DNA from 2 places in the Thalassospira marina genome. Region 1 is predicted to be linked to the other one. Evidence: riboswitches for the same ligand, from Rfam matches in the RefSeq annotation. Region 1 holds a riboswitch; the other holds the start of a gene.
The links. A riboswitch is a leader RNA that binds a small molecule or an ion and turns the genes downstream of it on or off. The one in region 1 is predicted to bind glycine.
Positions count from the first base shown of each region.

Region 2: linked by a shared signal. The riboswitch ahead of CSC3H3_RS02255 (L-serine ammonia-lyase) and the one ahead of gcvT (glycine cleavage system aminomethyltransferase GcvT) in region 1 are both predicted to bind glycine.

Region 1 covers NZ_CP024199.1:3,640,924-3,655,531, reverse strand. The annotation lists gene CSC3H3_RS16680 (protein meaA) at 1-1,033, shown strand, start outside; gene CSC3H3_RS16670 (putative bifunctional diguanylate cyclase/phosphodiesterase) at 1,588-4,008, opposite strand; gene rnhA (ribonuclease HI) at 4,244-4,687, opposite strand; gene CSC3H3_RS16660 (homoserine kinase) at 4,691-5,665, opposite strand; gene ispH (4-hydroxy-3-methylbut-2-enyl diphosphate reductase) at 5,680-6,627, opposite strand; gene CSC3H3_RS16650 (hypothetical protein) at 7,050-7,604, shown strand; glycine riboswitch at 7,727-7,830, shown strand; glycine riboswitch at 7,834-7,946, shown strand; gene gcvT (glycine cleavage system aminomethyltransferase GcvT) at 8,005-9,120, shown strand; gene gcvH (glycine cleavage system protein GcvH) at 9,188-9,565, shown strand; gene gcvPA (aminomethyl-transferring glycine dehydrogenase subunit GcvPA) at 9,565-10,920, shown strand; gene gcvPB (aminomethyl-transferring glycine dehydrogenase subunit GcvPB) at 10,917-12,419, shown strand; gene CSC3H3_RS16625 (protein phosphatase CheZ) at 12,637-13,593, shown strand; gene CSC3H3_RS16620 (hypothetical protein) at 13,780-14,190, shown strand; gene CSC3H3_RS16615 (peroxiredoxin) at 14,390-14,608, opposite strand, start outside.
Region 2 covers NZ_CP024199.1:500,019-514,626, forward strand. The annotation lists gene CSC3H3_RS02190 (DUF4340 domain-containing protein) at 1-269, shown strand, start outside; gene CSC3H3_RS02195 (squalene/phytoene synthase family protein) at 395-1,474, opposite strand; gene CSC3H3_RS02200 (hypothetical protein) at 1,664-2,314, opposite strand; gene CSC3H3_RS02210 (alpha/beta fold hydrolase) at 2,700-3,590, opposite strand; gene CSC3H3_RS02215 (GFA family protein) at 3,753-4,259, opposite strand; gene CSC3H3_RS02220 (methyltransferase domain-containing protein) at 4,336-5,136, opposite strand; gene CSC3H3_RS02225 (hypothetical protein) at 5,182-5,370, opposite strand; gene CSC3H3_RS02230 (RNA pyrophosphohydrolase) at 5,486-5,980, opposite strand; gene CSC3H3_RS02235 (divergent polysaccharide deacetylase family protein) at 6,101-7,642, opposite strand; gene CSC3H3_RS02240 (S41 family peptidase) at 7,679-9,001, opposite strand; gene CSC3H3_RS02245 (murein hydrolase activator EnvC family protein) at 8,998-10,296, opposite strand; gene gpmI (2,3-bisphosphoglycerate-independent phosphoglycerate mutase) at 10,313-11,908, opposite strand; glycine riboswitch at 12,153-12,251, shown strand; gene CSC3H3_RS02255 (L-serine ammonia-lyase) at 12,442-13,857, shown strand; gene CSC3H3_RS02260 (dihydrofolate reductase family protein) at 14,089-14,608, shown strand, end outside.

The DNA of each region.
Region 1 (14,608 bases):
GATTGACCGCAAGGTTGCCGCCCTGAAGGAAGGCGCACGGGCCGAACTGGCAAAAATTGATGCCATGGGGGGCGCGATTGCCGCGGTCGATAGCGGCTATATGAAGGGCGAACTGGTCCGCGCCAATGCCAAACGCCTGTCTGACATTGAAAATGGCATTACCCGCATTGTCGGTGTAAATGCCTTTGTCGAAACCGAATCCTCGCCCCTGACGGCAGAAGGCATCCAGTCGATCATGACGGTCGATGATATGGCCGAACAGGACCAGATTACCAAACTGGCACAATGGCGTGCCGCCCGCGATGGCGCGGCGGTTCGGCAAAGCCTTGAAAACCTGGCAAGTGCTGCGCGCAATGGCGAAAACATCATGGAACCCTCCATCGCCTGTGCCCATGCTGGGGTGACAACCGGCGAATGGTCACAGGTGTTGCGCGATGTTTTTGGTGAATATCGCGCGCCGACCGGCGTTACCTCGCTGGTATTGGGCGAGCATGATATCGACCCCGCCGATGAAAAAATGGTCGATCTGCGAGGCAGGGTTGATGCGGTTTCGCAAAAACTGGGTGCGCGCATGAAAATGCTGGTGGGCAAGCCGGGGCTGGATGGCCATTCAAACGGGGCCGAACAGATTGCGATGAAAGCAACCGAAGCCGGGATTGATGTTTTATATGATGGTATCCGCTGGACCCCCGATGATCTGGTGCAAAACGCCCTGAAACGAAAGGCGCATATTGTGGGACTGTCGATATTGTCGGGCTCGCATGTGGCGTTGGTGCGCGATGTAGTGCGTGGCCTGCGCGATGCCGGGGCAGGGCATATCCCCGTTGTGGTAGGCGGTATCATCCCCGAATCGGACATGCTGGTTCTTCGCCAGATGGGCGTTGCCGCCGTTTACACCCCCAAGGATTACCAGCTTGTTGGCATCATGGCCGATATGGTCGGTCTGGTGGATGGCAGGGCAGACCAATATGGCGCAAATGATGCGGGTGACAGTACGCCTGCCACAACATCGGAAAAGGTCGCGCTTTATTAAAAATTGCTGCGATGGCCCCTGTTGGGGCAGTGGGGCAGTGGGGCAATTCGCGCATCAGGTTATTGGGTGCATTGTTGCCTTTGCCCGCTTGCCACCAACATGCCCTGTGCGGGCCAATGTTGGCGGTGTGTTTCTGGCATCACGAACATTTTTAAAGCCCATTGCCCTTAATCAGGTTCATTTTGTTTCATTTCGGCGTGTCGTCTGGCAAGGCATATCGCGCAGCGCGATGCGGTGTATCGGGCAAGTGATGTAACACGGCCAGAAGCCGCCGAAATGGAACCCTTCGGGCCGCTTTCATTTGTTGCCCTGCTACGTCGAAATCCTTGGCCGTAAAACCATTATGCCCTGCGGACTTCTCCTTGCCGGGCAACAAATGAAAGCGGTAAAATGAGCCTGATTAAGGGCAATGGGCTTTAGTCATCCGCTACGGCTTCTCGGCCGTGATCAGGAATACGGGAATTGGCAAAACAAAAGGCCGCACTGGTATCAGGCGGCCTTTGGCATGATGGGGGGCTTCCGGCGCGGGCTTTGCGACCAGAAAAAATTGGTAATCAGTCGTTGCTGTCGGCCGGTTCGGCAACCGGGTTGCCCAGCCGGGGCTGGTTTTCGTTACGGTCCTTGACCCATTTTTCAAAAACCGGCACGGGCAGCGGTTTGGAAAACAGGAAACCCTGGATAAAATCGCAGCCCTTGTTTTGCAGATATTGCAGCTGTTCGACTTCTTCCACTCCTTCGGCCACCACATCAAGATGCAGGCTGTGGCCAAGGCCGATGACGGCATCAACGATGGCTTTGTCATCCGGGTCAACATTGATGTCGTTGACAAAGGACCGGTCGATCTTGATCGACGTTACCGGGAAGCGTTTCAGGTAATTCAGCGATGAATATCCGGTGCCAAAATCGTCAATCGCAATACCAACACCCAGTTTTTTCAGCTCTTTCAATGTTGAAACAGCCTTTTCCGGGTTGTTCATCAGGATCGATTCCGTGATCTCAAGCTCCAGCGTGCCTTCGGGCAGTTTGGTGGTTTCCAGCGTCTGGGTCACGGTGCGCACCAGTTCAACATCCTGGAACTGTGCGGGCGACAGGTTGACGGCCATGCGCAGGTCGGGCATGCCGTTTTCCCGCCAGATCTGGGTCTGGCGGCAGGCCTCGCGCAGCACCCACGCACCCAGTTTGTTGATCAGGCCGCATTCTTCGGCAACGGAAATGAACTCGCCCGGCAGGATCATGCCCCGTTCCGGGTGTTTCCAGCGCACAAGGGCCTCGGCACCCACAACCTGTTCGGTCAGGCAATCCACCTTGGGCTGGTAGAACAGTTCCAGCTGGTCATGTTCCAGCGCGTTGCGCAGGTCTTCTTCAATGGTTTTGCGTTCCTTGACCCGTTCATGCATGGACGGCAGGAAGAAACGGTAATTATTGCGGCCTTCGGCCTTGGCGGCATACATCGCCATATCGGCGTTTTTAACCAGCTGTTCGGGGTTTTCACCATCTTCGGGGAACAGGGTGATGCCAACCGATGCGGTTGAATGCAGGCGTATGCCACGGCAGTCAAAGGGCTGGGCCAGTTCGTCGATAATGCGCTGGGCCAGAACAATGGTGTCTTCGATATTCTGAACGTCAGTCTGGATGATGGCGAATTCATCGCCGCCCAAACGTGCCGCCGTATCGGAATCGCGAATGATGCGCGACAGCCGCTGGCCCATTTCCTGAATCATCAAATCGCCGACATCATGGCCGAAATGGTCATTGATGTCCTTGAACCGGTCCAGGTCAACAAACAGAACCGTCACACCGCGCTGAAAACGCCGTGCCGATAACAGGGCCTGGCGCAACCGGTCCAGAAACAGCGTACGGTTGGGCAGGCTGGTCAGCACGTCATGCACGGCAAGGTGGCGCATACGGGCTTCGGTTTGTTTGCGTTCGGTAATATCGGTATAGGTGGCAACATAACCGCCGCCGGGCATGGGGTTATGGTCCACCTGCACAACCCGGCCATTGGGGCGGGTGCGTTCCATGCGATAGGGTTCGCGCCGGCGGGCAATGGCTACACGGTCCGAAATCAGGGCTGGGATGCTGACCTCGCCATATTCGCCACGTTCGCCGTTAAACCGCAAAATATCGGAAAGCGGGGTTCCTTCCTTCACCAGATCGCGCGGCAGGTTCAAAAGCTCGATATAGCGTTCGTTCCACACCATCAGGTTCAAATCCTGATCAAACAGGCAAATTCCCTGGCCGATATTGTGAAGGGTGGCTTCAAGAAGGGCCTGTTTGCGCTGGGCTTCTTCCTGGGCCTGGCCCTGCAGGGCCACCATTTCATTATATTCGCGAATCAGAAGGCCAAGTTCATCAACGCTGTTCCATTCCACCGGGCGCCGCAGGCGGCCATGTTTGGTCATGCGGATGGAATGCAAAAGCCTTGAGAGCGGTTCCTTGATCGACCGGCGATTGGCAATCAGCAGGCTGGCTGTTACCACGGCAATCAGCAGGCCAAACAGGATCAGATCAATCAGGATGCGGCGCCATAAAAGCTCACGCACGCGTTCCTCGGTAAAGTAAATGACCAGTTCGCCCACATCATGGCGGACATTGTTGCGTTCAAAATAAACCCGGCGCGACAGGCGCAATGTATCGCCAAGGTCGCCCTGCGATGCCCCGGTGCGGGCAAATTCGGTGCCATCGGCACCCAGGGCGCGCACGGCAACAATGTCGCGGTCGCGGCTCATGGCGTTCAGCGCGGATTCAATATTGTCGACGTCAAGATACCAGAAAGGGGTGGCGAGCACGCGGGCATTGATATCGGCGGTCTGTTCGATCTTTTCATTCAGATCGTCGCGCAGCACGATGTAGCTGGCATAACCGAAAATCACAAACAGGATCAGACAGCAAAGGGCCACCAGCGGCAGGGCAATAAACAGCAGCCTGCTGCTAAGCGATTTACGCTGCAAAAAGCCATGCGACCCGTGCGGCAATTGTCCCTCCTGCCTGACCTGATCTTTCGGTCAGTAATCCCCCCAATTTGGATGTATATACTATACACATCCATAGCTTCTTTCTATCTCAACCTTGTCCGTTGGCGAAGCATAAGATTGATTTTAGACATATATTTCGCTCTTACGAATAAAAAAAATCGTCCGGGCGAATTTAAATGATTGTATTTAGCCAGATTTTTGCAATTCCGGCTCGCAAACGAAAATCATCCCGGCCCTAGCGGGGCACGGCCATTCGCGCCAGTTCGTCACAGCGTTCATTTTCCGGGTGGCCCGCATGGCCCTTGACCCAGTGCCATTCAATCTTGTGCGGGCGGGCGGCGTCAAGCAGGCGTTGCCACAGTTCCACATTCTTCACAGGCTTTTTATCGGCCGTTTTCCAGCCGCGTTTCTGCCAGCCAAACACCCATTTGGTAATGCCATCGCGGACATAAGAACTGTCGGTATAAATTTCGACCTGGCAGGGCCGTTTGATAGCCTCAAGCGCGGAAATCGCCGCCATCAGCTCCATCCGGTTATTGGTGGTTTCGGTTTCACCACCCGACATTTCCTTTTCAACACCCTTATAGCGCAAAATCGCCCCCCAGCCGCCGGGGCCGGGGTTGCCGCTGCACGCTCCATCGGTAAAGATGCTGACGATATTGGGATCATCGTTGCTCATGGCTTATGCATCCCCGATGCCATAGGCGCCCGGCGATGTCACCTTCTGGTGAAAACGCAGCTTGTTAATATATTCGCGCGGGTTTTTCGGTGTTACCAGCGCCCCTTCGGGGGTGTTAAGCCAGTCATAAAGCCGGGTCAGCAAAAACCGCAGGGCCGAACCCCGCGCCAGAATCGGCAGGGCCGCAATTTCATCATCCGAAAGCGGACGGGTGCGGTTGTAATGCGCCAGAAGGTTTTGCGCCTTGGTCACGTTAAAGCTGTTATCAGGCTCAAAACACCAAGCATTCAGGCAAATTGCCACGTCATAGGCCAGAAGGTCATTGCAGGCGAAATAGAAATCAATCAGGCCCGAAACCTCATCCTGCCCCGGAAAGAAAAAGACGTTATCGGTAAACAGGTCCGCATGGATGACGCCAGCGGGCAGCTTTGCCGGCCAGTTGGCTTCAAGATAGTCCAGCTCACTGGCAATCATGGCCGAAAGGCCGGGCATTACTTCATCCGTGCCCGCACCGCAGCTTTCAAATAACGGGCGCCATGCCTTTACCGACAGGGAATTGGGGCGGTAATTTTCAAAATCCTGCCCGGCAAGATGAAGGCTTGCCAGTGCATCGCCCAGTCCCGCGCAATGATGGGGCAAAACCCGACGCGGTGACATGCCCTGCAAAAACGATGTAATGGCTGCCGGTCGGCCACACAGGCGGCGCAGGGCAACACCATCGGTGCCATGAATGGGGGTCGGGCAGTTCAAACCCTTGGATGACAGATGGTCCATCAGACCCAGGAAAAACGGCAAATCATCCGGGTTCACCCGCTTTTCATACAGGGTCAGGATGAAAGGTGCCTGATCGGTATGCAAAAGGAAGTTGGTGTTTTCCACGCCCTCGGCAATGCCCTTGAACGAGACGACTCTGCCGATGTCATATTCCGCCACGAAACGGGCGATATCTTCATCGGATACATCGGTATAGACGGCCATGGGCAGGCAATTCCTTAGCTGGCAAGTTCACGGGGAAGTTTGAAGGTCACGTTTTCATCGGTCAGGGTGATGGTTTCAACACTGACATTGAAACGCTCCTTGCAGGCATCAATCACTTCTTCAACCAGCACTTCGGGGGCCGATGCCCCGGCGGTAATGCCAAGCGTTTTGATATCGGCAAGTTTGTCCCAGTCGATATCGCGGGCCCGTTCCACCAGCACCGAAATCGCGCAGCCTTCGCGCTTGGCCACTTCGACCAGGCGGTTGGAATTCGATGAATTGGGCGCGCCCAGCACCAGGATGGCGTCGGCGCGCTCGGCAATCATTTTTACGGCATGTTGGCGGTTGGTGGTGGCATAGCAGATATCTTCCTTTTTCGGCACGGAAATGGCCGGGAAGCGTTCCTGCAAAATGGCAATCATCTTTGCCGTATCATCCAGCGACAGGGTTGTCTGGGTGACAAAGGCGATGTTTTCCGGGTCGCTGACTTCAATGCTGCGGGCATCGTCTTCGGTTTCAATCAGGGTCATGCTGCCTTCGGGCAACTGGCCCATGGTGCCGACAACTTCGGGGTGCCCGGCATGGCCGATCAGCAAAATATGTTTGCCTTCGCCGTGGTGGCGTTCGGCCTCGCGGTGCACCTTTGAAACCAGCGGGCAGGTCGCATCAAGGTAATGCAGGGCGCGTTGTTCGGCATTCTGCGGCACCGATTTGGGCACGCCATGGGCCGAAAAAATCACCGGGACGCCATCAGGCACGGCATCAAGCTCGTCAACAAATACCGCGCCCATATCGCGCAGGCGATCGACGACAAATTTGTTGTGAACAATTTCGTGGCGGACATAAACCGGTGCGCCATATTTTTGCAGTGCCTTTTCGACAATCTCGATGGCACGGTCCACCCCGGCGCAAAAGCCGCGCGGGTTGGCCAGAAGAATATGCAGGTCTGCTTTGTCGGGCATCGGCACCGCCTCGAATAATCAGGGATGCCGCAAGTTCCCGGCATCATGTTGATAGCTGTTGTGCGTTACATAACGTGCCTGCGCCAAAGGTGCAATGATGGTGCGTTGTAATCATGGCTGTGATCCGGACTTTGATCATGGCCTTTCTCACGGCTCAATCCGGCCTGTTCCCTGCTGTGTCGGCGTTGGCAGGCCTGACGTGTCTACGCCATAGTGCCTTGTTTTGCGTGGCTGGAATGGCGCATTTGCGGGCAATATTTCGTGCGACTGGGCCTTATACAAGGTGTGGCTGGCGCGCAGGCATGCGGGCGCGTTTCACATTGTTGCTGCAACGGGTTGTGCCGGGCAGATCAACAGCATAGACTGCGGCCAATTACCGGTGCCGGGTGCTGACTTCGGCGTGTCTGATCAATGAGGCTTCGATGACGATTGCATGCAATCTGCGGCGCGCAAGTGCGCTTGGTGTGGTTCTGGTGGCGGCTGTGGGCCTTTCGGCCTGTGGGACGGACCCGTTTGGTGAAACGCCGGTTCCGTCCTGCCCGCGGACCTTCCTGCCAAGTGATACCGCCCAGATGACGGAATTCAGCCCCAAGGGCCGGGATCTGACCGATGTGGTGTTTGAAGCCGGTTTTGAAGGCTATGCTGGCGAATGCAGCTATGATCTGGAAGACAAGCAGCTTGATATCCTGATCAGCCCGCAATTCTCCGCCCAGATGGGCCCGGCGGCAACTGATCGTACCCAGCATCTGCAATATTTTGTCGCCCTGAAAAATCCGGGTGGTGAATTCGTGCAGAAATCGGTTTTCGATGTTGATCTGGCCTTTCCGAAAGACGCTGACCGCGTGCGTTATTCCGACGAACAGGTTGCCCTGCATGTGCCGCTGGCCGATGTCAATTATGGCCCGGATTACGAAATTTACATGGGCTTCCAACTTAGCCGTGAACAGCTGGAATATAACCGCCGCTTCGCAAAATAACCGGCGGTTGAGGGTTGGCCCTGCGCAAACAGGGCGATTGGAATTTGTTTAAACCGGTGACGCATTTCTAATGTTTTGACTGGTGCAATCGTCCTGTTATCCGTATAAGGGGCCATACCCAAGTGATCCCCGTGGGAGAGTTCCGCGATCGTTTCACAGTGATGCGCGGACGCCGAAGGAGCAACCACCCCGGAAACTCTCAGGCATAATGGACCGCGGGGAGATGGGACTCTGGAAAGCAGGCGGCATGGCTTTTTCATGTGCGCCTCGCCGAAGATGTAAGCTGTTGCCCGGCGCACATTTGCGCCCGGTTCGGTGATTCTTTCAGGCTCCAAGACAGAGGGGGATGTGGTTGGCCACTGGTCGGCTATATTTCTCAACGACTGTCACGGAGAGCCAGATGGCGGACCCAAACGCTGAAAACCTGCTTAAAACAGCCCTTTATGATCTGCATGTGGAACTGGGTGCCAAAATGGTGCCTTTCGCAGGCTATGCCATGCCGGTGCAATATCCGCTGGGCGTGAAAGGCGAACATCTTCATACCCGTGCCAAGGCCGGCTTGTTTGATGTGTCGCATATGGGCCAGGTTCGCCTGATTGGTGAACACCGCGTGGCCGAGCTGGAAAAGCTTGTGCCCGGTGATATCGCCCTTCTGAAACCGGGTCGTACCCGCTATTCCGCCTTCACCAATGATGATGGCACCATCCTGGATGACCTTATGATCACCAATGCCGGTGAAAGCCTGTTTCTGGTGATCAATGCCGCCTGCAAGGATGACGATATTGTCCATATGCGCGCCAACCTTGATAACGGGGTTGAGTTGCTGGAACTGACCGATCGTTCACTGATGGCCCTGCAGGGCCCGGAAGCCGCAAATGTTCTGGCCCGGTTTGCGCCCGAAGTTGCGACCATGAAATTCATGTCCTTTGGCGAAATCGATATTGCCGGTATTCCCTGCTTTGTGACCCGTTCGGGTTACACGGGCGAAGACGGATATGAAATTTCCGTGCCGGATTCGGATGCCGATAAACTGGCCCGCCTGCTGCTGGCCGAAGACGAGGTAGAGGCGATTGGCCTGGGCGCACGCGATTCCCTGCGTCTGGAAGCCGGTCTTTGCCTGTATGGCAACGATATCGACACCACGACCACCCCGGTTGAAGGTGACCTGAACTGGATCATCAATAAACGCCGTCGCGAAGAAGGCGGTTTTCTGGGGGCCGACATCATTCTTGATCAGCTTGCCAACGGGGCTGATCGCAAACGCGTCGGGATTAAACCCGAAGGCAAGGCACCGGCCCGCGAACATACCGCTGTGCTGGACCAGGATGGAAACGAAATTGGCGAAATCACCAGTGGCGGTTTTGGCCCCACCGTGGATGCGCCGATTGCCATGGGCTATGTCGCAATTGAATTTGCGCAGCCTGGCACCAAGGTGGACCTGATGGTCCGTGGCAAGGCCCGCCCGGCGGAAATCGTCGCGCTGCCTTTTGCCCCGCATCGCTATTTCCGCGGCTAAGGCAGCTTTCGCTTCCAACCCGCACCAAGATTTACGCAGACAACCAAATTTGCAGGGACAAATCAAAATGGCTAAGAAATTCTCCAAAGAACATGAATGGCTGGAAATCGACGGCGATGTGGCAACCGTCGGCATTACCGACCACGCCCAGCAGGCACTTGGCGACATCGTTTATGTCGAACTGCCTGAAATCGGCAAAAAGCTGTCCAAGGATGGCGATGCCGCTGTTGTTGAATCGGTCAAGGCCGCCAGCGACGTTTACGCACCGGTTGATGGTGAAGTTGTCGAAGCCAACGAAGAGCTGGATGCCAACCCGGCACTGGTGAACGAATCGCCGGAAAATGATGGCTGGTTCTTCAAAATCAAATTGTCCGATGCTTCCCAGCTTGATGATCTGATGGACGAAGCTGGCTACAAGGCATTCGTCGAAGGTCTGGAGGACTGATGCGTTACCTTCCGCTGACCCAGGCTGACCGCGCCTCGATGCTTGAAACCATCGGTGCGGGCTCGGTCGATGACCTTTATTGCGATGTGCCCGAGGGTGCATTGCTCAAGGAACCGGTCGATCTGCCGCACCATCAGGGTGAAATGCAGGTCGAACGCGATATGGCGAAACTTGCTGCCAAAAACATGGGGACGGCATCCGCCCCCAGTTTCCTTGGCGCAGGTGCCTATCGCCACCACATTCCCGCAACGGTGGATTACATCATCCAGCGTGGCGAATTCCTGACCGCCTACACCCCCTATCAGCCGGAAATTGCCCAGGGTACCCTGCAATATCTGTTTGAATTCCAGACCCAGGTGGCCTCCATCACCGATATGGATGTTGCCAATGCGTCGATGTGGGATGGGGCAACATCCTGTGCTGAAGCCGTGCTGATGGCCTGCCGTGCGACCCGCCGTAAAAAGGCGGTTCTTTCGGGTGGTTTGCATCCGCATTACCGCGAAGTGACCGAAACCTATTGCCAGTACAGCGATACCCAGGTTGCCGGTCGTGACGGTCACCCGGAACACCAGGCCACTGCCGATGAACTTGATGATCTGATCGATGATCAGACCGCCTGTGTTGTCGTGCAGTACCCGGATGTTTTCGGCCGCCTTTCGGACCACACCAAACTGGCCGAAGCCTGCCATGCCAAGGGCGCGCTTCTGATTGTTGTCTTTACCGAAGCCGTTGCCTTTGGTGCGATCAAATCGCCGGGCAGCTTTGGGGCCGACATCGTTTGCGGCGAAGGCCAGTCCATTGGTAACGCGCTGGGTTATGGTGGGCCGTATGTTGGCCTGTTTGCCACCACCAGCAAACTTGTCCGTCAGATGCCCGGTCGCCTGTGTGGTGAAACCGTCGATCAGGATGGCAAGCGTGGTTTTGTGCTGACCCTTTCGACCCGCGAACAGCATATTCGCCGTGAAAAGGCGACATCGAACATCTGCACCAATTCGGGCCTGTGTTCGCTGGCCTTCACCGTGCATATGAGCCTTCTGGGCGAAGATGGCTACCGCAAGCTGGCGGCCATCAACCATGAACGCGCCGTCACCACTGCTGATGCGCTTGATGGCGTTGCCGGTGTTGAAGTGGTTAATGACAGCTTCTTTAACGAATTTACCGTGAAGCTGGCAAAACCGGCTGCCGAAGTGGTCGAAGCACTGGTCGCACGGGGTATTCTGGCGGGTGTGCCGCTGTCGCGTCTTTATCCGAACCGCGACGATCTGGGCCAGTATATGCTGGTTGCTGCAACCGAAACCAACACCGATGAAGACATTGCGGCCCTTGCCGCAGCCCTGAAGGAGGTGCTGGCATGACGTTTCAGACCCATACCGGCAATCGTGGCCTTGTCCTTGAAGAAAAGCTGATCTTTGAACAGGGTGAGCCAGGCCGTACCGGCGTTGATTTGCCCGATCCCGCACCGGTCAAAAGCCGCCTTGGTGGCCTTGCCCGTGCCGAAGACAGCGCAATTGGCCTTCCTGGCCTGTCCGAACCGCAGGTGGTGCGTCACTTCACCCGCCTGAGCCAGAAGAATTTCGGTATCGATTCCGGTTTCTTCCCGCTGGGTTCGTGCACCATGAAACACAATCCGCGCCTGAACGAAAAGGTTGCCCGCTTGCCCGGCATTGCCGATCTGCACCCGATGCAGCCTGAAAGCACCGTTCAGGGTGCGCTGGAACTGATCGACCAGTGCGCGCACTGGCTGATGGTTCTGACCGGTATGCCCGCCGTTGCCATGTCGCCTGCATCGGGCGCACAGGGCGAACTGTGTGGCATGATGGCCATTCGTGCCGCCCTGGATGCACGTGGTGAAAACCGTCGCCGTGTCCTGGTGCCGGAATCGGCCCACGGGACCAACCCGGCAACGGCTGCTGCCTGTGGCTTTACGGTGGACTCGATCCCCGCGACCGAAGATGGCCGCGTTGATCTGGCCGCCTTTGAAGCCAAGCTGGGCGACGATGTGGCCGGCATCATGCTGACCAACCCTAATACCTGTGGCCTGTTTGAACGCGACGTTCGCAAGATCGCCGATCTGGTTCATGCCGCTGGTGGCTATTTCTATTGCGATGGTGCGAATTTCAACGCCATTGTCGGCCGTGTCCGCCCGGCAGACCTTGGCATTGATGCCATGCATATCAACCTGCACAAAACCTTCTCCACCCCGCATGGCGGCGGTGGTCCGGGTTCCGGGCCGGTTGTGTTTTCCGAGGCACTGGCACCGTTTGCACCGATTCCCTATGTGGTCAAAACCGAAGACGGTTTCCACATGGTTGAAACGGCTGACGAAAAAGACGGCAACAAGCCGTTTGGCCGCTTAAAGGGTTTCCATGGTCAGATGGGCATGTTTGTGCGTGCGCTGTCTTACATGAAAAGCCACGGGGCCGATGGCCTGCGCCAGGCATCGGGTGATGCGGTTCTGAACGCCAATTACCTGCTGGCACGCCTGAAAACCAAGCTTAGTGTGGCTTTCCCTGGCTATTGCATGCACGAAGCCCTGTTTGACGATGATTTCCTCAAAGGGACCGGTGTTTCGACCCTGGACCTTGCCAAGGCGATCATTGATGAAGGCTTCCATCCGATGACCATGTATTTCCCGCTGGTGGTCCATGGGGCACTTTTGATCGAGCCGACCGAAACCGAAACCAAGGAATCGATTGACCAGTTCTGCGACGCGGTACTGTCACTGGTTGCCAAGGCAGAGGCGGGTGATTCGGAATTCTTCAAAAATGCACCCTATCTGACCCCGCGCCGGCGTCTGGATGAAACGGCAGCAGCGCGTAAGCCGATTTTGCGCTGGAGCCCTTCAAACGCTTGATCCGCAATGCTGCGGTGCGATTTTTTACACCCCGGTCACAAGGCCGGGGTGTTCTTTTTCAAGGGCTTGATCTTGAAAGCCGTTGGACTCGTCGCAATCTGGCCCCTTATAATCTGAATGCATTTGTGACTGACCGGTTCACCTGGGAAGACCGGACCCTAGAATGCGAGAGTGGGAGACCAGGGCACATTGCCCGCGGTGGAGGTATAAGACTGTTATGACGCGTCCCGTGCAGAAGATTTTTACAGCCGAACGACGTTTGCGCGAACGTCAGGGGGCTGTGGTCGAAGATTGGTCGGATTCCTTTTTTGATCCGTCGCTTGAAACCGGCATGGGGGCCGGTGACCTGCCCGCATCTTCCAGTCCGGCACCTGCCGCCCTGCCACCGGCCGGAAATGGTGGCAACAATCAGCAGATCCTCGATGAAATCCGTGCCATGCGGGCCGAAATGGCCCAACTGCGCAGCGCGATTGCCAATGGTGCCGTTATTGCCGGTGGCGATGGTGCTGCCAGTGGTGTCGATGGCGATATGCCGTCTGCTCTGGCCGAACCCGTGCGTGAAGAGCCGATGGATGTGCTGCCCGAACCGGTATCAAGCCGCCCGTCCCATGCCAACCGCCCCGGTGCCAGCGAACCTGACCGTGATGACCTTGAACTGATTCGCACCCAGATCGAGGAAATGAACGAACATATTCACAAGGCCAAAATCCAGATCGCGGCCCTGCGCCATCCCAAGGCAACCGATGACCGCCTCGTGACCGCCGCCAGCGAACTTGACGCCATCGTCAAGGATACGGAAATGGCGACCCATACCATTCTGGAATCGGCCGAACAGATCGACGATCTGGCAATGACGCTGAAAAATTCCGCCACCAGCGATTTTGTGGCCGATCACGTTGAACAGATCGCCTTTATCGTCACCAAGATTTTTGAATCCTGTAACTTCCAGGACATTACCGGTCAGCGTATCAACAAGGTGGTCAAGACCCTTGAATTCGTTGAAAAACGTGTCCACAACATGATTCTGATCTGGGGCGAGGACGCCTTTGCCGACCTGCCTTTGACCCAGGAAGAAGAAGACGTTGCCAAAGCCGAAGATGCCGACCTTCTTAATGGTCCGCAGATGGAAGGCGAGGGGATCAGCCAGGACGATATCGACAAATTGTTCGATTAACTCTTTTATTTCCTCCTGCGACTGCCAATATCGGGAATAGGTACACCCTTCTTAAGGGGTGGTCTTATAATGCCTTGGCATTATACAATATCCCGGAGGTAGTTGCCGCCCGACCGGTGGCATACCAAGCCGGTCAATAAAAAGTGGACAGTCGGGATGCGCCGGCGGTTCAGGAGGAAGAAAATTATGGCGTTCTGGTCATCAACCAAAACAAACGCGACCCAGGCCAAGGCACAGGACATCAAGTGGCGCGCAAGCCCGCGCGGCGATTATTTTCGCCTTTATATGCTTGATGATATCAGCGAGCTGAAAGTGGATGGCGTTGGGGGCGTGTATCTGGTCTGGCATGGCGGTGTCCGGCCGGGCTGGCTGCTGGCAGGAAGTTCCGGTGATCTGGGATTTGCGTTTCGCGAATTTCGGGAAGACCGTGAAATTCGCGATTACGAAGGGCGCGGCGGTGTTTTCATCAGCTGGTCGCCAATCAAATCCGAATTCCGCGATGGCGTGGTACATTTCCTTGCCCGCAGCATCAAGCCGGTTTTTGAATGCGACTTCAACAGCAATGAAGACGCCATTCCGGTCATGCTGCCGCGCTAACAGCCTTTCCCGGTACTGTTGATAAACCCCTTGTCCACCCACAGGTTTCCTGTGGGTTTGGTGGTTTTGTGCCGGGCGGTGGTTTGTTTTATCCGGCCTTAACAATAAACGTAAAACAGGCCGGTCCTTGCGCAGGACCGGCCTGTTTTATTTCTAATGCGTCCCGCATTTATGTTGCGGGGCGGTCACCTTTTGGGGCTTAAAGCGCGCCCAGCACGGCTTCGGCGCTGGAAACTTCAAACGCACCCGGTTCTTCAACGGCAAGGTGGGTCACGGTGTTGTCGTCAACAACCATGACATAGCGGTTGGCGCGCTCGCCAAGGCCTTTGCCGCGCAGGTCCAGCTTCAGGCCGGTTGCGTTGGTAAAATTCAGGTCGCCATCCGCCAGCATGGTTACGGCATCACCGACATTTTCCGA
Region 2 (14,608 bases), 1.4 Mb from region 1:
TGGATCACCCGGTTTTGAAAATGTCCCTGTCGTTAAAGGGCAAAGACAAACCGGTTGATTACGTGATTGGCAAAAGCGACGGCAAGGATGGGGATTACACCCTGAAACTGTCCTCGCGGCCGGAATATTTCCGCATTGCGGGCTATACCGGCAAACAGCTTGTCGAACATGCCGATGCCAAGGCGCTTCTGGTCGCAAAACCGGCGGATACCAAACCGGCAGATGATGCCGGTGCAGCTGCCGCCAATGCCAGCAAAGCCATGAACTAGGCTTGCTGCCATACATAAATTTCAAGGCAAAGGCCCGGCGAAAATCGTCGGGCCTTTTGTCTTGTTGCTTAACGGCGTTACCCCAGGCGTCATCTTGCAGATTGGCCTGTGTTGTAGCGTTTGGCTTATTGCGTGTTCGGGCCGGAATCACCGCTGTCTTTTACCGGGTCTGCGGCGTCATCGTGGCTGGCGGCATGGCCCTGTCCGGTTTTGCTGGTGGCGGTTGCACCGGGAAGGTCCGGCAGGCTTTTTTGTGCGGTGTCTTTGATGATCTCGGCCCGGTCGGCCAAAAAGGCACCGTAACCGGCATCCATTAGGGCGGCCAGTTCGATATAGACGCCAAAAAGCCGCGACAGGGTGTCGGTTTCTTCGGGGTCAAGAATGGCAAGCAGTTCAGCACTGCGGGCCTGGCCGGTTTCAAAATGCTCCCATGCCTTTTCCAGCATGAAGGCGCCAAGCTGGTTCAAGGCATCGAAATTCTGCTGGCCGATGGCATTGCGGATTTCACCAATGCTGATATCGGCAGCCAGCAGGATTTCACCTGGAATGGTGACAAGGCGATCAGGGCCTTTCACATCAATTGGCAAATCACGCAGGATATGAACGACATAGCAGAAAATTGCCATGTCGCGCGCATGATAAAGCGGCGATGCCGTCAGCGCGGAGACATAACCGATTTCATCGTCAAACCGTGCAGATAGCAGATAAACAAAGATCGATGCCGGAGCGGCAGTGGCCCCTTCGCAATAGGCGATGAAATCGTCCCATTCATCAAGCGGGTCTTCCGCCACATCCTTGCGCAGGGCATCGGCAAGCTTCACCCACGGATCAACCGAAAGATCGCTTTCGCCAAGGGTCAATGTCAGGGCTTCGTATACGGCAGCGGGAAGCGGGCCGACATCGGGCCAGGGGTTGTCGGCCATGACTTTGGCGGCTTCGATCTGGTCCTGCCAGCGGTCGATAATGTCGAATGTTTCGTCGCGCAGGCTGTCGCGTTCGGCATCGGATTTTTCAAGGAAACCATCATCGACGATATCGTCGATCACCCGCATCGAGGCGTAAGCCGCAAGGAAAAAGCGCTGTCTGGCAGCGTTCAGGCGCATCGCTGCCCGGTAAAGGTTGGCGTTCTTGGCGGCAGCCAGTTCCTTGCAGGCAAAAAACGGATCTTCGGAAGAACCGTAAAAGGGCGATGGTGACGCAGTCATTTAATTTCCAGAACTTGCCGTAATGTCTGTTCCAAAGACGGCATTTTTACCGTGAGTTTGGCCGCTGCATGAAAATGCATCCAAGGGCAACATGCAGCCTTGATGCAGGGCTGGCAAGTGATCAGCCGCATTCGGGGTCAATTTTCGCAAAAATTGATGGATTAAGCCTTAAAACAGGCGATCTCGCCCTTAAAACTGCAACCGGTAACCGGCTGTCAGGCCCAGCATGGCATCAAACCGGTCTGTCGGGCTGCTGCTTGACGATGTTAAATCGCTTGTCAGGCGGCCATGAATGCCAACCCACAAATCCTCGAACGGCATATAGGACAGGCTGGCAGCAAGGCCGGCACTGTCTGAACCCTGTTCATTGCCAAAACCGATGCCCGAAAGGCCGTTTTCGCTGCGCATCGTCGGGGTGACAAGGTAATCCTCGTCATCGCTGCCTGATACGCCAACATGGTTGCCCAGCGAACCATTCAATTCCACAACCGGGCCAACGGCGAATCCAAGGCTGCGGTTGGGGGAATAGCCAATGCCAAACTGCGCCGAAACACCTTTGCCCGGTGTCTGGTCGCTATTGGCTTCAAACCACATCACGCTTTCCTGCTTTTTGCTGCCGGTTTTGGCCTTCGAGCCAGGCAGGGTCAGGATGGTGGCGTGGCTGCGGGACGGGCCGGTGGCGAAATAATTGTCAAACCCGTTGCGCCCCGGTGCGGGCAAAATCCCCTGCACCAGATAGCTTGACGGTTTGCTTTCCGGTGAATTGGCAGCGGCTGACATTTCCTGTTCGGAAACAACCTGTTGCGCGCAAACAACAGACGGCAAAATGGTCGATAGCATTGCAATGCCACCTATCATTCCCGCTGTTAAAATCTGCCGCATTTTCATCGCCGTTAAATCCCGTAAAGCCCCAAAGGGCCGTCTCAACCATGTCAGTCGGGTCTGCAATTGCCCGCCCTGTGTTGCCCAAAATGGCGAACACTGGACTGAACGTTTGCAGGCACCAAAAGGAACGCCCCCGAAAGAAAAAATTTTGCATCTTTGGGCCGAACGGAGTCTGGCGACGGGATGCGGGTTTTCTGTTTGCGTGTCGGGCTGCGGCAATATGGTTAATTTGGCGTAAAACGCCAGCCCGGATATTGCATAGCAACCATTCCATGCCGGTTTTCCGGCTTTTTTAGTCTCGTTCCAGTTTGCGTTGCAAAATGGTTTTTTTGTGATCGCTTTAGCTTTTTAAGAATATTTTAACGGCTTCAATTTGCGCCCTGGTATTCAGATAGGGCGCATGTCCGCAGTTTTCCAGAGACAGAACCGGCATTTCGGGTTTGGCTGCCGTCATTTTTTCGACGATGGCTTTGGGGATCAAATCGGACTTCGCCCCGCTAAACAGGGTGATGGGGCAGGTGATGGCATTAAAGATATCCCAGGCGTCATAATCGTCGATCTGGTCGCGAAAAACATCCATCACGCGCGAATCGTAATGCATGGCGAATTTGCCATTGGGCAGCCTGCGGGCGGAATTCATCGCCAGTTCGGCCCATTCGGCATCGTTTTCCAGGCCGAAGGGCGCATAGATGGTGCGCAAAACGGCTTCGATTTCGGCAATGCTGGCAAATTCCGGCGTGCCACCGACATAGGCCTTGATGCGGTCGACGGCCTCCTGTGCCAGTTCCGGGCCGATATCGTTTAACAGCAGGCGTTCAATACGGCTTGGGGCCATGCTGGTTACAACCATGCCAATGATGCCGCCCATCGATGTGCCAATCCAGCTACAGCGATCAATATTGAAATGGTCCATCATTTCAATCATTTGCCGGGCATAGAATGCCGGTACATATTCCTCGTCCGGGCTATTGGCCCAGGCGGAATGGCCGCGCCCGATAATATCGGGGCATAGAATGAAATAATCATCGGCAAGCTGGCTTGCGAGGATATCAAAATCGTGGGACAGGCGTGCCAGCCCATGCACCATGATAATCGCGGGTTTACCCGGCTGGCCCCATTGCCGGATGCGGGTTTCATAACCGCACAAGGCAATGAAATGGTCGCAAACGACCCGGCCTGGCGTTCCGTTATCCGTATCTTTCTGCGCAGCGATAGTTTCGGTCACGGTCATCAGGGCCTCCGGCATTTGGGGATGGGTCGGGCAAAGAAATGGTATTTCAGGCAGGCTGTTTTATCGTCTCTCAAGACATATCTTTGCACGCCGCGCGCGCAATGGGCAGCCCTTAGGTTTGGTCATTTTGTGCGATGGGGATGGATATGCTTCTTGCGAAAATCAGTCCAGCGATGCGGCAAAGGCCTTCATCAGATCATCAAACTGGTCCATCGGCGGGAATTCATCGAACTGGTATTTCGCCGGGGTGCTGACCCACGAAAGCCGGTTTTTGGTCATTGTCTCGATAAAGGGCGTGGTCCAGCGGCTGTCTTGCAACAATGTCGGGCGGACATTGACAAAGGCATCGATGCCTTCAATCCGCGTGAACATCCATGTCATGCAATGCGGGCAGAAAAAATGGTGCAAGTCTGGCCCGTGCAGCCCACCCAATACCGGTTCGCCCCTGGTTACGGCAAAGGCCGCGCCGGGGACCATGGCGGTCAGGGAAAAGGCGCTGCTGCTCATGGATTGGCAACCTGCACAATGGCAGGCTGCCGTCATGATCGGGCGGGCCGTGATTTGGAAATGTACCTGCCCGCATCGGCATTGTCCCGTCATTGTGTGATCGAGGTTGGCATCAACGGTGGGATCAACGGCGGAACCCATGCTGTGATCATGCGTCGTCATGGCAGTTTCCCTGTTGGCGATTTGGCGGGAATAGGTGGGCAATAACGCAGGGCAGGGCAGGGCAGGCAAAAGGCCGTTATCCGGCCTTGCTGGCAACAATGAATAGCCGGTTGAACGGAAACAGCGTCAGCCCATCCGGGCGGGGCGGGTAAACCTGGCTTAGCCGGGTTTTGTAATGGGTGCAAAAGGCTTCGCGGGCGTCATCATTGGGCAGGTTTGCCAGAACCGGGCGCAATGCGGTGGATGAAACCCAGTTAAAAACCGGGTCTTCGCCTTTGAGGACGTGGCAATATTGCGTTTGCCACAAATCGACATTGCTGCAATGGGGAATCAGAACATCAAAATAATCGCCCGGCCGCATGATTTTAATCTGGTCCTGCGCGGCGGCAACTTCCTTTTCCCATTTTTCACCGGCTTCGTTGATCAACTGGTGGCTGGGCGCAAGGAAATTGTTGGGAACCTGAATGGCAATCAACCCGCCGGGTTTGACAAAACCACACAGGCGCGGCAACAGGTTGGCATGGCCAGGAACCCATTGCAGGGCCGCATTGGTAAATAACAGATCAACCGGCTTTTCCGGCTTCCAGGTGGCAATATCATGCTGCTGCCAGGTGATGCGATCATCATGTTTGCGGGCTTTTTCAAGCATCTCGGCAGAATGATCGACCCCGGTAATGGTGGGCATGTTGCCATCAACGCCATAGGCATCCGCCAGAAGCGACGTTACCGTGCCGGGGCCGCAGCCCAGATCAACAATGTTTTCAGGGGAAAAACCCTGTGCCGGTTTGGGCAGGCGGGCAATCAGATCAATTGCGGGGCGGCGGCGCTCATCACCGAAAAGGCCATATTTAACGGGGTCCCAATGTGTATTGGACAAATTCCGGTCCTTTCGTTTTGGCCCGCCGGGGCACCTGCGCGGGCATTAGTGCGAGGAGTTTTCGACCTCGCTGAAATGGCTGTTGATCAGCTGGAACATGAACAGGATGGCACCAAAAAACAGGGCCAGCCCGACAAAATAGGAATATCCGTCATGTGCGGCTGACGCATAGAACAGGCCACCAAGGCCAACAGCGATGGTCAATATACCGAAAATCAGGCGATCCAAACCCATTTTAGAACCCTTCCAAACCCAGGGGTGTTAACGACACAGGAATTTAAAGCATCGATACCGCTAAAGGAACCATGCTTTGCACATTTGCATGCGTCAGTTTTGCACGCAAACCGTCTTATGCCTGATCTTCTGACTGTTTGATTTGATCTGGAACAGTTTTGAAAATTTCTACCAGCTGTTGGTAAACCGGGCGTTTGAAGGGAACGATCATATCGGGAAGGGACAAAAAGTCGTTCCAGCGCCAGGCATCAAATTCGGGATGATCGCCATGAATGACAAAATCTTCGTCCTGCCCCAGATAGCGCATGGCAAACCATTTTTGCTTCTGGCCCCGGTATTTGCCGCCAAAAGCCTTGCCAATCAAGTGCGCGGGCAGGTCATAGGTCAGCCATTCGGGGGTTTCGGCAATGATTTCGGCCTTGTCAGTGCCAATTTCTTCCATCAATTCGCGAAGGGCGGCGTCTTTTGGGGTTTCATCCCCGTCAATGCCCCCCTGGGGTAACTGCCAGGCGCCTTCAAATCCGATGCGGTTGCCAATCCAGACTTCGCCCTTTTCATTAAACAGGGCAATGCCAACACACGGGCGATAGGGAAGGTCGCTTCCGGGCATATCGCTATCGCTGGACTGACCGGCATCAATAGGCAGCGGCAAGCCTTCGGGTTTGCGCTTTTTCGACTTCTTTTTCTTGTCGGCCTTGGCTTTTTTTACGGGGTCTTTGGACATGGCAGATCAGTTACCCTCGATGGTTTGTTCGGTGGCGTCAGCATTGCCTGATGCGCTATCGCCCTTGTGGGCTTCTTCGTCAGACATGTTTCTGCGCTGTGCGGCGGCGGCTTCCTGCGGGTTCTGCGGGACGACCTGTTTACCGGCAAGGGCGCTTATTGGTGCAAGTTTGACCCCCTGGCGTTCCAGGCGCTGCGCCCAGTTGCGCAATCGCTGGATCGTCACCGGGTAGGATTGGGCAAGGCCAATGGCAAAACCATCGGTTTTTGCCTTGTTCACCATTGCGGCAAGCTGGGCATCAATGGCGCGGCGGCTGGGAATGGTATCGATGTTGAAATCAATAATGGCGTTGGGTTCTTCGGTATTGGCGGCAAGCTGCGCGGCAAGGCTGACCATGCCGCTATTGCTGCCATCAACATACATCAGGCCCGTTTTGTCGAGGAAATCTATCACCGGGCGAATGGAACTGTCCAGATTGGCAAATTTCGACCCCAGATGCCCCACCACCCCGGCATAACCTGGAAAACGCGCCAGCAGCCATTCCAGCCGCACAAGGTTTTCACCTTCGGGCAGGCTGGTCATCAGGGCGCGCGGGCCGGGGTCCGAAAGCGGGAAATCATCGGGTTCCATCGGCAATTGCAGGAACACTTCGTGGCCCATCTGCCGGGCGCGGGCCACAATTTTGGGCAGGTTATCGGCATAGGGCGACAGGCCCAGCGAAATGTTAAGCGGCAGGTCCTCGATCGCCTTGGTGGTGCGATCCTCGTTCAGACCAAGCCCGGTAACAATTACCGCGACATAGGGCTGTTCTGGTTCCAGCGTGAAGGGGCGGGCATAAACCTTGGCAGGCGTGCGGCCATCTTCGGCAATGCGCGGAATGCGGCCAAAGCTGCCTTCTTCATCCATGCCGGGAATGGGGGCCGGGCGCAGCGGGTCGGGTTCGATTTTTTCATCAAATCCGCCGCCTTCTGCAAGGGCTGCCAGTTCCTCGGGCGAGGGGCCACTGGCCGAACCGCCACTGCCATTACCCGCCGCCATTCCGCCCGCACCATCGCCCTGGCCGGTTTCCCCGCCTGCAAGGTCCGATACGCCCGGGGGCATGTCGGCGGCATTGGGGGCGCCCGCACCGGCTTGGGCGGCGGCTTTGCGACGGGCTTCTTCCTCGGCACGGTTGCGCGCCTCGATATCAAGCACGCCTTGGGCAATTTCGTCCTGCAATTCGCGTTCAGTGCCGGGGATGGCATCGGTTACGCGTGGTGATCCCATATGAAACAGGCGCCAGCCGGTTTCAGGGTCCAGCAGGGGAATGGCCGCCAGCGACGCAACGCCAAACGGCAGCAGATAAAGAACCAGCAACAGAAACTTTGACAGGCGCCAGCGCCGTGTTGGCGGGCGCAGCGGCAAACGGCGCAACTGTTCATCATAGGGCAGTTCTGTAAACGGAACATCCTCCGCCCCCGTTTCGGACGATAAATCGTCGTCCGGTTCAGGTGCAGAGGATTCCGCTTTGCGGCCACGCCGCATGAATTTGAACAGTTTACCGATCACTGCGGGTCAGTCTCTTCCTGTTCCCGTCACGATCTTTCAGCTTTTCGTTCGGAAGCTGCCATAAAGCGAGATGCCCCGGATCATATCAAGTGCACGGGCAAGCTGATAATCGTCTTCGGTTACTTTTTCGGCATCCTGGCGGCGTTTTTCTGCCTGGGTTTCAGCATCGCCAATGGCTGAATCCTCGTTATGCAGGGCGCCGTTCAGGTCGGCTTCGGACCGGCGCTGGCCGGTTTCGATGGTTTCCACCTTGGACTGCGGCACGATGATATCGGGCACAATGCCAACTTCCTGAATGGAACGGCCCGACGGCGTATAATACCGCGCTGTCGTCAGGCGCAAGGCCACATTGCCCGGCATCGGCAGAATGGTCTGAACCGAGCCTTTGCCAAAGCTGCGTGTGCCCATGATGATGGCACGGCCATGATCCTGCAGGGCACCGGCGACAATTTCCGATGCCGATGCCGACCCGTCATTGATCAGAACGACAATCGGCAGGCTATCGGCAAGGTCGCCTTCCTTGGCGGTGTAACGTTCGGTGTTTTTGGTATCGCGCGGGCGGGTTGATACGATTTCACCGGCATCAAGGAACGCATCGGAAACCGCAATCGCCTGGTCCAGAAGACCACCGGGATTGTTGCGAAGGTCGATCACGAAACCTTTCAGTTTCGGGCCGATTTCCTTTTTCTGTTCTTCGATGGCACGTTGCAGGCCGCTAAAGGTCTGTTCGCTGAATTTGGTAATGCGGATATAGCCGACATCGTTTTTCACCTGCGGGCGCACCGACTGGATCTTGATCACCGCACGGGTCAGCGTCACATCGAAAGGTGCCTGTTCGCCCTTGCGCACGATGGTCAGGCGAATGTCGGTATTGACCTTGCCGCGCATCAGATCAACGGCATCGTTAAGCGGCAGGCCGCGCACCGATTTGCCATCGATATTGGTAATGAAATCGCCTGGTTGCAGCCCGGCTTTTTCGGCAGGAGTATCAAAGATCGGGGAAATGACTTTGACAAAGCCGTTTTCCTGCGTGACTTCAATGCCCAGCCCGCCAAATTCACCGCGGGTATCAACCTGCATATCCTTGAAATTATCCATATCAAGATAGGATGAATGCGGGTCAAGCGATGTCAGCATGCCGTTAATGGCGGCTTCGATCAGCTTTTTGTCATCAACCGGTTCGACATATTTGGCTTTGACCTGTTCAAACACGTCGCCAAACAGGTTAAGCAACCGATAGGTTTCTGCTGATGATGTCGGGGAATCACTTGTGACCGGGGCCTGCGCCAAAACAGGCGACGCAAGACCGATATTCAGGCCCGCCGCCAGGGCAAATACTACCAATCGAGACTTTTTCATCCGCTTACCTTGCCGTTTTGTGATGCCAGCCAGGGAAGCGGATTGATCGCTTCGCCGTCATGGCGCATTTCAAGATACAGTTTTGGCCTGTTTTCGCCCATGGTTCCAACAGGTTCACCCGCCAACACATATTGTCCTACCACACTGTCAAGGCGATCAAAACCCGCAACAAGACTATGGTATCCCTCGCCGTGTTCGATAATCAAGAGGCGGCCATAACCCCGGAAGGGCCCGGCAAACACCACTTTACCATCAAAAGGCGATACAACCTGAGCCTCGGGGCGGGTTTCGATCTCAATTCCCTTGGCGTGTGTGCCGCCGGGAAGGCCGCTTTGCACGCTGCGTTCACCAAAAAGTGTTACGACTTTGCCCGCAACAGGCATGCGCAAATGGCCGCGTGCCTCGGTAATCGAGCTGGCAACAACCACTTCTTCGGTCGCTTCGCTTTTTTTGCTGCCGGTTTTTGCTGCCGGTTTGGCGGCCGATGCGGTTTGCGTTGGCAAAACATCGTCAATTTCGCTGTCGGGCCGGTCCTTGACCAGCTCGTAATCGGGTTTGTCGCGCGGTTCGGGCAGGCCCTCGGCGCGGTTTTTAATGCTGGCCAGCAATTCGCCCAGGCTTTTTGCCTCGTCAGCCATTTTTTGTACGGCACGGGCGGCTTCGCGGGCTTCGTCCTCGGTATCCTGGCGAAGCTGGCGTTTATCATCCAGCAGGCTGGAAAGATGTTCGCGTTCGTCGCGCAGTTTGTCGGTCACGCTGGCAAGTTCGCTGCGCCGTGATTTGATGGTGGCGCGCAGTTCGGTAATTTCGCCCAGTTCGCGTTTCAAATCCTTGGCGTGCTGTTCTACGCCGGGCAGGGCTGCCTTTAACAATATCGCCGATCGCAACGTATCCTGCGGGCTGCGCGGCAGGGCGATCATGGCTTCGGGCGGGGTGGTTGACAGGCGTTCAAGCGCCATCAGGATGCGGGCATACTGACCAGCCTTGTCTTCAAGGGCGGTGGTGGCATCCTTTTCGCGGTTTTCCAGTTCAACCAGCTTGTCTTCGATATCGGTAAGCTCGGTTTCATATTGCTGCACGCGGCGCGCAATCGAAACTTCCTCGGATTGCAGGGCCTGTTCTTCTGTCAGCAATTCATGGGATTTGCGTGACAGAAATTCTTCCTGCTTTTTCTGTTCCGAAAGCTGGCTTTGGACGGCATCCAGGCGTGAATCAACCTTGCGCAGCGACTGGGCGTCTGCCGTAAAAAACACCCCGGCACTGGCAACCAGAATGGAAGCCAGTGCCGGGGCCATCAGCCATTTTCCAAGATCAGCTTGCCGAGGGCAGCGCATCATCGGGTTTCAGACCTTCGATCAGCGATTTGCCGGTCATTTCCGCAGGTTGCGGCAAGCCCAGCAATTGCAAAAGTGTCGGGGCGACGTCGGCCAGGCGGCCGTCGCGCAGTGTAACCCCTTCCGGGGCATTGACCAGAATGGTCGGCACCAGGTTCAGGGTATGGGCGGTATGGGGGGCACCGGTATCGGGGTCCACCATGGTTTCACAGTTGCCGTGGTCGGCCGTGATAAAGATGGTACCGCCAACCTTGCGAATGGCTGCAACCACCTTGCCTACGCATTCATCAACGGCTTCGGCGGCTTTGATGGCTGCCGAAAGGATGCCGCTGTGGCCGACCATGTCGGGGTTGGCAAAATTGACGATGATCGCATCATAGGTTTCATCTTCAATCGCGCCGACCAGCTTGGCACAAACTTCGGGTGCCGACATTTCCGGCTGCAGGTCATAGGTCGCAACTTTGGGCGAGGGTACCAAAATACGGTCTTCACCCGGAAATACCTGTTCTTCGCCGCCGTTAAAGAAGAACGACACATGCGGGTATTTTTCGGTTTCAGCGATGCGCAACTGTTTCAGACCGGCATTGGAAACGACTTCGCCAAAAATATTCGGCAGGGTTTTGGGCGGATAAATCGCATCCATATATTCGGCATGGCTGGATGAATATTCAACCATCCCGGCCTGAACGGCAAATTTCACCGGCGTCCCACGGTCAAAGCCATCAAATGCCGGGGCGCACAGGGCTGCCAGAATTTCACGGGCACGGTCCGCCCGGAAATTGGTCATCAGCAGGCCGTCGCCATCCTTCATGCCGGCATAATCGCCAATCACGGTCGGCAGAATGAATTCGTCGTTGGTTTCGGCACCATAGGCATTGGCAATGGCATCTTCGGCGCTGGCGGCTGTTTTGCCGTCCTTGTATGCGCTGCCCTGTACCATGGCGAAATAGGCCTGGCTGACACGTTCCCAGCGATTATCGCGGTCCATGGCGTAATAACGGCCGGTGACGGTTGCGATTTCAACATTCGCATCGCCCAGCAGGGCACGGAATTTTTTCAGGAAATCGGCGGCACTGCGCGGCGGGGTGTCGCGGCCGTCGGTGTAGGCGTGGATTTTAACGGCAATGCCAGCATCCGCGACGATTTTGGCAAGGGCTGCCATATGGGCCTGGTGTGAATGCACACCCCCTTCGGACAGAAGGCCGGCAATATGGCAAACGCCACCGCTTTCCTGCAATTTGGCGATCAGTTTTTTGACAGTATCGGTCTGCGCAATCGAACCGGTTTTAACCGCATCGTCGATTTTGGGCAGTTCCTGCATCACAACGCGCCCGGCACCCAAATTCATGTGGCCGACTTCGGAATTGCCCATCTGCCCTTCCGGCAGGCCAACATCCAGGCCGCAGGCCTTCATAAAGCCGGTCGGGTTGTTGGCATACAGGTCGTCCCACACCGGCGTATTGGCCAGTGCAACGGCGTTATTTTCGCTTTCCTCGCGATAGCCCCAACCGTCCAGAATGCATAGCACCACCGGACGGGGACGCTTTGCGGCGTTCGATACAGTCACTGTCATAACCCCACTTCTAGGATAAAAGGCTGAATTACCAGTAAACAAACCTGTAAATGGTAAATAGCCAATGGTCAAAACGGCGCCGGGCGCGGTGGGTTCCGCCATCTGACGCAAATTCTGGCCTAACTTATCATGAAAGATGCGCCTGAACAGCCACCCCGCGTGAATTTTTAACGCGATCGCAGTGCTGCTTTGACAAGCTTTACTGATTACAGTTACCATCCTAACCCTAAACGGTGATACCTCGCATACCGCAACGGGAGAGACCGGCCGGGCAACGTTCCGGATGGCGCCGAAGGAGCAATCCACCCCGAACACTCTCAGGCAGATGGACCGTTGCGGATTGAGGCTCTGGAGAGCGAAAGGCGAAAAACGCCTTTCCACCGAAGGATGAAGTCGGCGCGGAACGTTGAATGCCCGCCAGCCGATGCACAATCTCAGGTAAGGGCAGCTTTGCGCCCTAAGGACAGAGGGGGCTGGCACCGGTTCGTTGACATCGCAAAAAATAATACGCGATCCTGAGCCGAGGGAGGCCCATGCCTGATACATCCACGCAACGTCCCCAGGACGTTAACCTTTCTGTTGTTGACCTTTACACCATCGGAATTGGCCCATCGAGTTCGCATACGGTCGGGCCGATGCGGGCCGGGTTCCGCTTTTGCCTGGAAATGGAAGCCCGCAATCTTCTGGACAAAACCGGCAGCCTTATTGTTGATCTTTACGGGTCACTGGCACTGACGGGCAAGGGGCACGCTACCGATATTGCGGTTCTGATGGGCCTGAGCGGCCAGCGCCCGCGATCGGTTAACCCCGATGATATCGTACCAACCATGGATGCGATCAAACGCGATAGCTGCCTGATGTTTTATGGCCAGTACAAGGTTGATTTCAACTTTGCCAACAACCTTGTTTTCCACATGGATGAAAGCCTGCCCGAACATCCCAATGGCATGCGTATCACGGCCTATGACAGGGATGGGGTAAAACTGCATTGCCAGGAATATTTTTCGGTGGGCGGTGGCTTTATCGTTTCGGGGGATGACCGCGGGGCGGAATATTCCGGCGATAATATTACCCTGCCACATCCCTTTTCATCGGCTGACGAACTGATGGCGATCTGCAAGGAACATAACCTGTCGATTGCCGAAGTGATGATGGAAAACGAAAAATCCTGGCGCAGCCATGATGAAACCTATGAATTTGTTGATCGCGTTTACCAGGCGATGATGGATTGCATCGAACGCGGCTGTGCCACATCGGGCGTGCTGCCCGGTGGCTTGAATGTCAAACGCCGGGCCAACAAACTGTACCGGGAACTGGTTGACCGGCCTGAAGCCGGCCTGAAAGACCCGCTTACCGTGATCGACTGGGTAAACCTGTATGCGTTGGCCGTGAACGAGGAAAACGCCGCTGGCAGCCGCGTTGTTACCGCACCGACCAATGGGGCTGCCGGGGTTATTCCCGCTGTTTTGCGCTATTATGAACGGTTTTGTCCCAATGTGACCCAGGCGAAAATCCGTGAATTTCTGCTGACCGCAGCGGCAATTGGGTCGATTTACAAAAAGCGTGCCTCCATTTCCGCAGCCGAGGTCGGCTGTCAGGGGGAAGTTGGCGTTGCCTGTTCGATGGCGGCGGGTGCCCTGTGTGCTGTTTTGGGTGGTTCGCCCGAACAGGTGGAAAATGCCGCCGAAATTGGCATGGAACATAATCTGGGCCTGACATGCGACCCGATTGGCGGGCTGGTGCAGGTGCCCTGCATCGAACGCAACACGATGGGTGCGGTCAAGGCGATCAATGCGTCGCGCCTGGCGTTGCGCGGGGATGGGCAACATACCGTGTCGCTGGACCGTGTGATCGAAACCATGCGTCAGACCGGGCTTGATATGCAAAGCAAGTACAAGGAAACTAGCCAGGGGGGCCTGGCGGTGAATGTAAACGTCGTCGAATGCTGATTTGCCCGCGCATTTCGTAAACGTGACGGCAAAAAGGTCAAATATGGCCTAAATGGACGCCTCAAGGGCCGGAAAATGTCGGCTTTTGGGGCGTTTTTGCTGTTTGGTCGCCCAGATAACCCTATTCCAGCCGGAATATCGCCACCAATCAGGGGTAGTATCTGAAAATTGATACTAAACTAAAACTAAAATTGAGCCGGAAAAATCCGGCTGGTTGGTTGGGCTATGACAATGGGTAAAAAACTGTTCCGCGTTTATGTCGCGGTCAGTCTGGATAGTTATGTCGCGCGTCCGAATGGCGCGGTTGACTGGCTGGACGACTATGACCCGACAGAATTTGACTTTGAAGCATTCCTGGACCGGATTGGCACGCTGATTATTGGTCGCCGGACCTTTGATCAGGTGATGTCCTATGGTGAGTGGCCGTATGGCGACCGTCGCACCATTGTTCTGACATCCCATCCGCTAGGGGATGATGCACCTGAAAATACTGTCGCCTTTGGCGGCAGCCTGATGGAATTGACCGATGCCTTGCGCAACGAACGGATAGACAATGGTGATGTCTGGATCGTGGGTGGTGCAAGTGTGATCAACCAGTTCCTGTTTGCCAATATGGTCGACCAGCTTGACCTGTTTGTTATTCCTGTGGTGCTGGGCGAGGGGATATCCCTGTTTGACAAGGATACCAGCCATCTGCGCCCGACGCCGGTTTCAACCCAGATCTATGAATCGGGTGTGGTGAAAATGGAAT